2 regions of the Pantoea sp. SGAir0184 genome follow, and region 1 is predicted to be linked to the other one. Evidence: predicted binding sites of a transcription regulator. Region 1 holds the regulator's gene; the other holds the start of a gene.
What was found. The regulator PhoB, encoded in region 1, activates phosphate uptake and scavenging genes when phosphate is short. The targets are predictions, from matches to a motif close to CTGTCATAAAACTGNCNNAT.

Region 1 (5,157 bases):
CGCTCTGCGACAGGCCTCCAAGGCGCGGCGTCTGGTGATAGAGCGCCAGACAGATGGCATCCAGCAGCGTGGTTTTACCCGCGCCGGTGGCGCCGGTGATGGCGAACAGCCCGTTGCTGGCAAACGGCTCGCGGCGGAAATCGATAAACCACTCGCCGCGCAGCGCGTTGAGATTTTTAAAACGCAGCGTCAGAATTTTCATGCGCCCGGATCCTCCAGCGTCGCCAGCGTGCTGCGAAACAGCTGCGTTAACTGCGCGCGCTGTTCATCCTCCAGCTGATCCTCCAGCGCCAGCCGGCGGGCAAATACCTCTTCAACTTTCAGTTCGCTCAGGGTTTCGTTCTCCAGCCGTGCCAGACTGCGCTGACGCTGATCGCGGCTGCGGCGCACCAGCAGCACCTCAACCGGCAGCGACTCGGTAAGCTGTTCGATGCGGCGCTGCAGGTCGCTCAGGTACTCCTGAGTAGTGATTTCGATATCCAGCCACACCGGCAGATCGCCTTCATAGGTGTGAAACGCGGTCAGTTGCTGTTCGATCTCCGCCATGGCGCCTTTTAACATCTGCATCGGCTGGAATGACGGAATAACCAGCGGTGTGACGGACTCCAGCCGGGTGCTAAATTCCAGCAGGAATACGCTTTTCTCGCGGCCCAGCTCATCAAAACTGAGCGCAATCGGCGAACCGCTGTAGCGGATGTGATCGCTGTCGGCGATGCGCTGCGCGCGATGGATATGGCCCAGCGCAATGTAGTCGGCTGGCGGGAAGGCCTGCGCCGGAAAGGCGTCCAGCGTGCCGATGTAGATATCACGCACCGATTCGCTCTTGCTGACGCCCACGGTAGTGAGATGCCCGGTGGCGATGATCGGCAGCGTACTGCCCATGGCTTCGCGCTGCGCCACGGCGGCGGCATAACAGTGCTGATAGTGCTGCTCAATCGCCTGCAGCAGCGACAGCTGCTTATCGCGACCGGACTGACCCGCCTGGCTGCGCAGGATGTCGCGCGGACGCAGATAGGGAATGGCGCACAGCAGCGCGCCCGGCGTGCCGTCGCGCTGTTGCAGCGTCAGCACCTGCTGCTCGCCGCCGGGCGCGGCGCTGGTAATGACGCGGGTATTGAGGCAGGCCAGCAGCTCGCGCGATTCATTCAGCGTGGCGACCGAATCATGGTTGCCGGCCAGCACAATCAGCTGGCAGCCGCTGGGCTGCAGCGCCACCACGAAACGGTTAAACAGTTCGCGTGCGTAGCTGGGCGGCGAACCGGTATCAAAGAGGTCGCCAGCGACGATCAGCGCATCCACCTGATGCTGCACAATCGCGGCCAGCAGCCAGTCGAGGAATTGCTGGTGCTCGGCGGCGCGGCTCTTGCTGTAAAAGAACTGACCGAGATGCCAGTCAGCGGTGTGAATAATGCGCATGAATGCTCCGTGCCTGCTATCGCAAAGCGGCAGTATAACCGCTTAACAACGCAATGAAAAAAAAGCGAAACCGGTTGTCACAATTGCGCTTTTTATCTGATTATCATGAGGTGGGTTTTTCATAAAAGTGTCACAAAACTGACGCATAATGGCGCCGCAAACCCCCGTGACATGCTGTCACAATCGCAGGAGTAATAATGGCTAAGCGCATTTTGGTTGTGGAAGACGAAGCTCCCATCCGTGAAATGTTATGTTTCGTGCTGGAACAAAACGATTACCAGCCGATTGAGGCTGAGGACTATGACAGCGCGATTGGCAAGCTGATCGAACCCTGGCCCGATCTGATTCTGCTGGACTGGATGTTACCCGGCGGCAGCGGCATTCAGTTCATCAAACATTTAAAGCGTGAAGCCATGACGCGTGATATTCCGGTGATGATGCTGACGGCGCGCGGCGAAGAGGAAGATCGCGTGCGCGGGCTGGAAGTGGGCGCCGATGATTACATCACCAAGCCGTTCTCGCCCAAAGAGCTGATGGCGCGCATTAAAGCCGTGATGCGCCGCATCTCACCGATGGCGGTGGAAGAGGTGATTGAGATGCAGGGGCTGAGCCTCGATCCCTCCTCGCATCGCGTGATGTCCGAAACCACGCCGCTGGAAATGGGACCGACCGAATACAAACTGCTGCACTTCTTTATGACGCATCCGGAGCGCGTATACAGCCGCGAACAGCTGCTGAATCACGTGTGGGGCACTAACGTGTATGTGGAAGACCGCACCGTGGATGTGCATATCCGTCGTTTACGTAAAGCACTGGAAGTTTCCGGCCACGATCGCATGGTACAAACCGTTCGCGGAACAGGGTATCGTTTCTCTGCCCGCTACTAAACGGAGTCTTTTACCGTGCTGGAACGACTCTCCTGGAAGAGATTACTGACCGAGCTGGCGCTGGTGTGTCTGCCTGCGCTGGTGCTGGGTCTGCTGGTTGGCTATCTGCCATGGTGGCTGTTACTGGCCGTGTGCGGCGTGCTGTTCTGGCACTTCAAAAATCTGATGCGGCTGTCGCACTGGCTGTGGATTGATCGTTCAATGACGCCGCCCACCGGGCGCGGCAGCTGGGAACCGCTGTTTTACGGCCTGTATCAAATGCAGTTGCGCAATCGCCGCCGCCGGCGCGAGCTGGGCAATCTGATCAAACGCTTTCGCAGCGGGGCCGAGTCGCTGCCGGACGCAGTGGTGCTCACCACCGAAGAGGGCACCATTTTCTGGTGTAACGGTCTGGCCCAGCAGCATCTCGGGCTGCGCTGGCCGGAAGATAACGGCCAGAATATCCTCAACCTGCTGCGCTACCCTGAATTCTCCCGCTATATCCGCCAGCGCGACTTCAACAAGCCGCTGACGCTGGTGCTGAATAATCAGCATCATATGGAATTCCGCGTCATGCCTTACAGCGAAGGTCAGTGGCTGATGGTGGCGCGTGACGTCACCCAGATGCACCAGCTGGAAGGAGCGCGGCGTAACTTCTTCGCCAACGTCAGCCATGAACTGCGTACCCCGCTGACGGTGCTGCAGGGCTATCTGGAGATGATGGACGATGCCGGGATGAACGAGCGCACCCGCAGCAAGGCGCTCAGTACCATGCAGGAGCAAACGCGACGCATGGACAGCCTGGTGAAGCAGTTGCTGACGCTGTCACGCATCGAAGCGGCTCCCGCCATTGACCTGAAAGAGACGGTGGATGTGCCGACCATGCTGCTGCTGTTGCAACGCGAGGCAGAAACCCTCAGCCAGGGCCGGCACAGCATCCATTTCCACACTGATCCGCACCTGAAGGTGTTCGGCAATGATGAACAGCTGCGCAGTGCGATTTCCAATCTGGTGTATAACGCGGTGAACCACACGCCGGATGGCACGCGCATCGACATCAGCTGGCTGCGCACCAAACAGGGCGCCGAATTTAAAGTGTGCGACAACGGGCCCGGCATCAGCGAGGAGCATCTGCCGCGCCTGACCGAACGCTTCTACCGCGTGGATAAAGCGCGCTCGCGCGCCACCGGCGGCAGCGGGCTGGGGCTGGCCATTGTTAAGCACGCGCTCGGCCACCACACCACGCGGCTGGAGATCAGCAGCGTGCCGCATCAGGAAACCTGCTTCCGCTTCGTGCTGCCACCGCGCTTGATTGTGGCGAACGGAATCCGCGAGAATGTGGCGCAGTAAACGCCACCGGACTCTGTGATGAAATCACTGCTGCTCTCTCTTTTATTACTGTGCCCGCTGCTGGCGACGGCTCAGCAAAGCATGCTGACCGGCAACCTGAGCAGCGTGGGCTCGGACACGCTGGGCTATCTGATGACGCTGTGGGGCGAAGATTTCAGCCGTCAGTCGCCGGGCGTTAATGTGCAGGTGCAGGCGGCGGGATCGTCGACGGCGCCGACCGCGCTGGCCGCCGGGGCCGCTCAGCTTGGCGCCATGAGCCGTCCGATGCAGGTGGATGAGCGTCAGCTGTTTATCGCGCGCTATGGCTATGCGCCGCTGGCGGTGCCGGTGGCGATGGATGCGCTGGTGGTGGTGGTTAATCAGGACAATCCGCTGCCGTCCATCAGTCAGCCGCAGCTGGATGCGCTGTTCTCCGTTACCCGGCTATGCGGCGCACAGCAGGTGCCACAGCGCTGGGGCGATGTTGGCCTGCATACGGCGAACTGGGCAACGCGCAGTATTCAGCGCTTTGGCCGTAACTCCGCTTCCGGCACCTGGGGCTTTTTCAAGCAGCAGGCGCTGTGTCGCGGCGATTTCCGCGCTGACGTCGCGGAGTTTCCCGGCTCGGCGGCGGTGGTGCAGGCGGTCGCCAGCACGCCGAACAGCATCGGCTACGCCAGCTTTGGCTTTCACCTGAGCGGCGTGAAAACCCTGCCAATCGTCACCGCCAGCGGCGACAGCGTTATGCCAGATGCCGAATCGATCCGCAGCGGCCGTTATCCGTGGTCGCGCCCGCTGTATATTTACGCTAACAAGGCGCCCGGCAAACCGCTGCCGCCGCTGGTCGCCGCCTTTCTGCAGCAGGTGCTCTCTGCGCAGGGCCAGCGCCGCGTAACGGAGGCCGGCTACCTGCCGCTGTCCGACAGCCAGATCGCGCAGGCGCGCGCGGCGATTGCGCAAAACTAATTCACGCTGACCGATCATGAATTTTTTTCACGTCCCCTGAATTTTCTTCTATTGCCGCCGGCAGGGCGGCATGTCACTCTTATGGACATATAGCCATCCAGATGGCCAAAAATAACCGTACGCAATTATACCCTGACGCAATTATGCGCCAGTGCAGGAGTGAATATGCAACGCAACACCGCCCCGTTCCGCGCCGATACCGTCGGCAGTTTTCTGCGTCCCGCTGCCATTAAGCATGCACGCGAGCAGTTCGCCAGTGGCACTCTCAGCGCCGACCAGCTGCGTCAGGTAGAAGACGATGCGATTCGCCAGGTGGTGGAGCAGCAGCGCGCCAGCGGTCTGCAGGTGGTGACCGACGGTGAATTCCGCCGCGCCTGGTGGCACTTTGATTTCTTTGGCCATCTGCACGGCGTTGAGCTGTTTGAGGCCGATCAGGGCATTCAGTTCAACGGCGTGCAGACCAAAGCGCACGGCGTGAAGGTCACCGGTAAAGTCGCTTTTAACCCGCAGCATCCGATGCTGGACCATTTCCGCTTCCTGCAAAGCGTGGCCGGCGATGCGGTGGCGAAAATGACCATTC
Region 2 (5,157 bases), 1.0 Mb from region 1:
TCCGCGAACAGCGGAGCAAAGATAAACAGGCCCCACATGCCGTACACGATGCTGGGAATGGCCGCCAGCAGCTCAATCGCGGTACCCAGCGGACGGCGCAGCCAGTTTGGCGCCAGTTCGGTCAGAAACAGGGCGATACCGAAACTCACCGGCACCGCGATGATTAAGGCAATCAGTGAGGTCATGAGGGTGCCGTAAATCGGCACCAGCGCACCAAATTCTTCGTTTGGCGCATCCCAGGTTTTGGTCCACAGAAAGGAGAAGCCAAATTTCTGGATGCTCGGCCAGGAGGAGAAAATCAGGGAGACGATAATGCCACCCAGCAGCAGTAACACGATTAGCGCGGAGAGCTTCACCAGCGCGCCGAATATCATGTCGCCTTGCTTGCCCGGTGCTTTAAACGTCGGCTTAGTGGCAGCCATAGAATTCTCGATCTCAGAGGGTAATCAGGGCGGCAACAAGGCCGCCCATCAGGCTGGCCAGCGCGGACGCTGGCCGGGTCATACACTTACTGGTACAGCGCTTTACCGGAACTGTCTTTGATGTTGGCTTTCCAGGCAGCACGAATCTGATTCGCTACGCTCTCTGGCAGCGCAGCGTAATCCAGCGCCGTAGCCGTTTTGCTGCCGCCTTTGTACGCCCAGTCAAAGAACTTCAGCACTTCACTGCCCTTCTCTGCATTCGCCTGCTCTTTGTAGATCAGGATGAAGGTGGTTGAAGTGATCGGCCATGCGTCGTTGCCTTTCTGGAAGGTCAGGTCCTGGGCAAAGGATTTGCTCCAGTCAGCGCCTTTGGCGGCGTTCGCAAAGCTGGCTTCGCTCGGTGCCACTGGCTTGCCATCGGCATCAACCAGTTTGGTGTAAGTCAGGTTGTTCTGTTTGGCGTAGGCGTACTCTACGTAGCCAATCGAGCCTGGCAGACGCTGTACAAACGCGGCCACGCCGTCATTACCTTTACCGCCCAGACCGGTTGGCCAGTTGACGGTGTTGCCTTTACCGATTTTGCTGTTCCAGGTCTCATTCACTTTAGACAGGTAGCTGGTGAAGACGAAAGAGGTGCCGGAACCATCCGCGCGGCGCACCACGTTGATGTTGGTGTCTGGCAGCTTCACGCCCGGGTTCAGTTTGGTGATCGCCGGATCGTTCCACTTTTTGATGGTGCCGAGATAGATGTCGCCGACCGTTTTACCGTCGAGCGTCAGCTCACCAGATTTAACGCCGGGAATGTTCACCGCCAGCACCACGCCACCGATCACCGTCGGGAACTGGAACAGGCCATTTTTCTGCAGATCTTCTTCTTTCATCGGCGCATCGGACGCACCGAAATCCACGGTTTTGGCGATGATTTGCTTCACGCCACCCGAGGAACCAATACCCTGATAGTTGATTTTGCTACCGGTGGCTTGCTGATACTCTGCTGCCCACTTGGCATAAACCGGTGCCGGGAACGTCCCGCCTGCGCCTGTCAGGTCGGTGGCTGCAAAAGCAGAAACCGCGCTTACTGCGAAGGTGGCGGCGAGAATTCGGGCTACGGTGCTACGCATCAGTGTCATGTTCCCTCCAGGGGATTAAAAATCAGGCTTGACGCCGTTTTAGTAAGAGTCATTGATTGCTGCTGGAGGCAAAATAGGACAGTTTGATGACAGTGAAATGTACGAATTGTGACAGTTATATGACAACCGGGTCGGCTGGCAAATCAGAGGTAATTAATGAAAACCACCGTGCTGCCGGTAAAGTTACCGGGACTGGGGGTTGTTGAGGAGAGCGTCGAAATCAGCGTGAACGGCGTCGTCACGTTAGCCCGCACTAATCGCGGTTTATTCAGACTCCCGTCAGCCAGTGATAACAGCGTACTGATGTTGTTGCTCAGTTTGAGGATATTGATCCCACCGGCAAGCGCAAAACTGATATTCACATCACGGTTGCAGAAAAGCGAGAAGTTAACGCTGGCTTTGGCGCCATTAACGGCGGCCGGGGCCAGCGTACCATGATTAATATTCAGCGCGGCTCCGCTTACCGAACAGGATACCGGCACCACCGGAATGTTGACGCAAGGTGCCCAGGGCGCAACCATTCCGGAATAGTCAGTTACGGTCGCGGAGGCTGTCACAAAGCTGCCGCAGTATGAACTGTAATAACGGGTATCTGAGTTACGCAGAAACTTGCCACCCCGACCATTAAAACGGATAAAACGTTCAGCCACCGAGGCCAGGCTCTCGCCCTGATCGACGTAAATTTGTGGCCCGCCCGCAGCGCTGAATACGGTGCCATGCCCGATAAACCAGGCGCTGACACCGATGCCTGCTGCGCAGGTTCTCTCTGAAGAGTTACAGCGGGCATAGCCGGATATCATACCGACATCCACCACTGACCAGGTAATTTCAACCTGGCTTGCGTTGACCCAGCGAATGCCATCCACGCGCGGGGCTTCCATCGCTTGCGCTGAAAAGAACAGCAGCAGGCCAGCGAAAAAAGCCAGATAGCGGAAAACAAGCCCTGTTAGCATTGGTCTAATCCTGTGGTTGCGTCAACGCCGATCATCTACTGGTACTCAACCACCAGCGCAGCAAAAGCAGAAAAGTCACCGCTGGTTAACACCGCGGCGTTTTTTTTCACCGGTACCACCTGAATGACGGGCAGCGCAGGAAAGGTAAACGGCAGCCAGTTATTCAGTGCCAGGGCGTTTTCGCCATTTTTACCGCTTAATATCTGAATCGCCAAATCACGCTGGCTGGTCGCCAGCAAAGCAGAATTAAATGCGCTTCCGGTGCCACTGATTTGTACACGCATACTCTTATCGGGATTATTGCTACAGGTTAACGTCCAGGAGACAGGTTTTCTGTAGCTGTCGCCATTGATTTGGGAAATAACCACTGAACCAAACTCCACTAGAATTGGCTTTTCGCCGTTAATCTGACATAACGGCGGCTCGATGAGTTTTCCACTGAAGTTAGCCTGCACGCTGAAAGCAGCCACTGCGCTATACTTCAGCATAGCGGGCAGCAATAGTGCCATTAACCACATACGTTTCATTTATTGCAGTTCCACTACCAGTGTTGCCGCTGAAGTAAAACTTCCACCCGTTAAACTACTGCTGTTATCTTTCACCGGGACGGCCGTAATAACCGGCAGCGCGGGATAAGTAAAGTTTACCCAGCTGGTATTAATATTTAACCTTTCAGCGTTAGACTTAAAAAACGCAATACCTAAACCGCTGACTGATGCGCGTAACGCACCGCTATCAAAGCTGGCTGCATTCCCCTGTAGCTGGAGTTTAAGCGCATTAGAGGGAAGATTAGTGCAGGAAAGCGTAAATGACACAGGTTGCTGATACGCTTTCCCATCTATTTTATCGGTGCGCACATCACCGAAATTAACACTAATCGGCATACCATTATTTATTTTACAGTCGGCAGGTACCATCACGTTACCGGAAATATTCACACTGAATGACGATGCCAGTGCATCGGATAAAAGCATCAGACACAAAAAAGTAAATATGAAATAATGCGCCATAAATTCCTACATGCAGAGAACGAGTTTGGCTTGCTACATGCATCAGAAAGCTTATGACTGAAAGGTTAAATTAAAGTTAAACAAAAAAGAAGTGAAGGAGAGCCAGCGAATTATGAAAGTTGATTTCACATATCAGGAAAAAATTAATTCACAACGTTCACAGAATTCACGATTAATTTAATCGGAACAACAATGAGTTAAAAAACCCGGCCTGTTTCCAGACCGGGCTACGCTTATTCCACCGTAACCGATTTCGCCAGGTTACGCGGCTGGTCGACGTCGGTGCCTTTGATCAGCGCCACGTGGTAGGAGAGCAGCTGCAGCGGCACGGTGTAGAAGATTGGGGCAATCACCTCTTCAACGTGCGGCAGCGGGATGATTTTCATGCCTTCGCTGTCGCTGAAACCGGCATCCTGGTCGGCAAACACATACAGCAGACCGCCGCGCGCGCGCACCTCTTCGATGTTGGATTTCAGCTTCTCCAGCAGCTCGTTGTTTGGTGCCACCACAATCACCGGCATATCGGCATCAATCAGCGCCAGCGGACCGTGCTTCAGCTCGCCCGCCGCATAAGCTTCGGCGTGGATATAGGAGATCTCTTTCAGCTTCAGCGCCCCTTCCATGGCAATCGGATACTGATCGCCACGGCCGAGGAACAGCGCGTGATGCTTGTCAGAGAAGCCTTCGGCGAGATTCTCGATCACTTTATCCTGCGCCAGCATCTGTTCAATGCGGCTCGGCAGTGCCTGCAGCGCATGGACAATCTCATGCTCGGTGTCAGCGCGCATGCCGTGCAGACGGCCCAGCTTCGCCACTAGCATCAGCAGTACCGTCAGCTGGGTGGTGAATGCTTTGGTCGAGGCCACGCCAATTTCGGTGCCGGCTTTGGTCATCAGCGCCAGATCTGACTCACGCACCAGTGACGAACCGGCCACGTTGCAGATGGCCAGCGAACCGAGATAGCCCAGCTCTTTGGACAGGCGCAGCGCTGCCAGCGTATCGGCGGTTTCACCGGATTGCGACAGGGTGATCAGCAGGCTGTTTTTACGCACCGCAGATTTGCGATAGCGGAATTCGGAGGCGATCTCCACGTCACACGGGATGTTGGCCAGCGACTCAAACCAGTAACGCGACACCATGCCGGAGTTGTAGGAAGTGCCGCAGGCGATGATCTGGATGTGTTCCACCTGGCTCAGCAGCGTTTCCGCGTTAGCGCCCAGTTCGCTGAGATCAACAATGCCGTCATGAAAGCGGCCGGCCAGCGTGTTTTTGATGGCGTTCGGCTGTTCGTAGATCTCTTTCTGCATGTAATGGCGGTAAACGCCTTTGTCGCCGGCATCGTACTGCGCATTGGATTCGATCTCCGCGCGCTGTGCCTGGTTACCGTGGCGATCGATAATCGTCACTTCGCGACGGGTAATTTCGGCAATATCCCCCTCTTCGAGGTAGATAAAGCGGCGGGTCACCGGCAGCAGCGCCAGCTGATCGGAAGCGATAAAGTTTTCGCCCACGCCGCGGCCAATCACCAGCGGGCTGCCGGAACGCGCAGCCACCAGCACCGACGGATCGCGGCTGTCCATGATCACCATGCCATACGCCCCGCGCAGTTGCGGGATCACCCGCAGTACCACTTCGCGCAGCG

Region 2: pstS (phosphate ABC transporter substrate-binding protein PstS) is a predicted target of PhoB. The motif match lies at 1,626-1,645, and genes of this name have one in related genera.

Annotation. Positions count from the first base shown of each region.
Region 1 covers NZ_CP028050.1:3,227,496-3,232,652, reverse strand. Annotated here, with positions in the region: gene C1N60_RS15415 (AAA family ATPase) at 1-202, opposite strand, end outside; gene sbcD (exonuclease subunit SbcD) at 199-1,416, opposite strand; gene phoB (phosphate response regulator transcription factor PhoB) at 1,614-2,303, shown strand; gene phoR (phosphate regulon sensor histidine kinase PhoR) at 2,319-3,632, shown strand; gene C1N60_RS15395 (PstS family phosphate ABC transporter substrate-binding protein) at 3,651-4,577, shown strand; gene C1N60_RS15390 (cobalamin-independent methionine synthase II family protein) at 4,743-5,157, shown strand, end outside.
Region 2 covers NZ_CP028050.1:4,225,193-4,230,349, reverse strand. Annotated here, with positions in the region: gene pstC (phosphate ABC transporter permease PstC) at 1-422, opposite strand, end outside; gene pstS (phosphate ABC transporter substrate-binding protein PstS) at 509-1,552, opposite strand; gene C1N60_RS19970 (MrpH family fimbial adhesin) at 1,696-2,505, opposite strand; gene C1N60_RS19965 (fimbrial protein) at 2,541-3,032, opposite strand; gene C1N60_RS19960 (fimbrial protein) at 3,033-3,515, opposite strand; gene glmS (glutamine--fructose-6-phosphate transaminase (isomerizing)) at 3,749-5,157, opposite strand, start outside.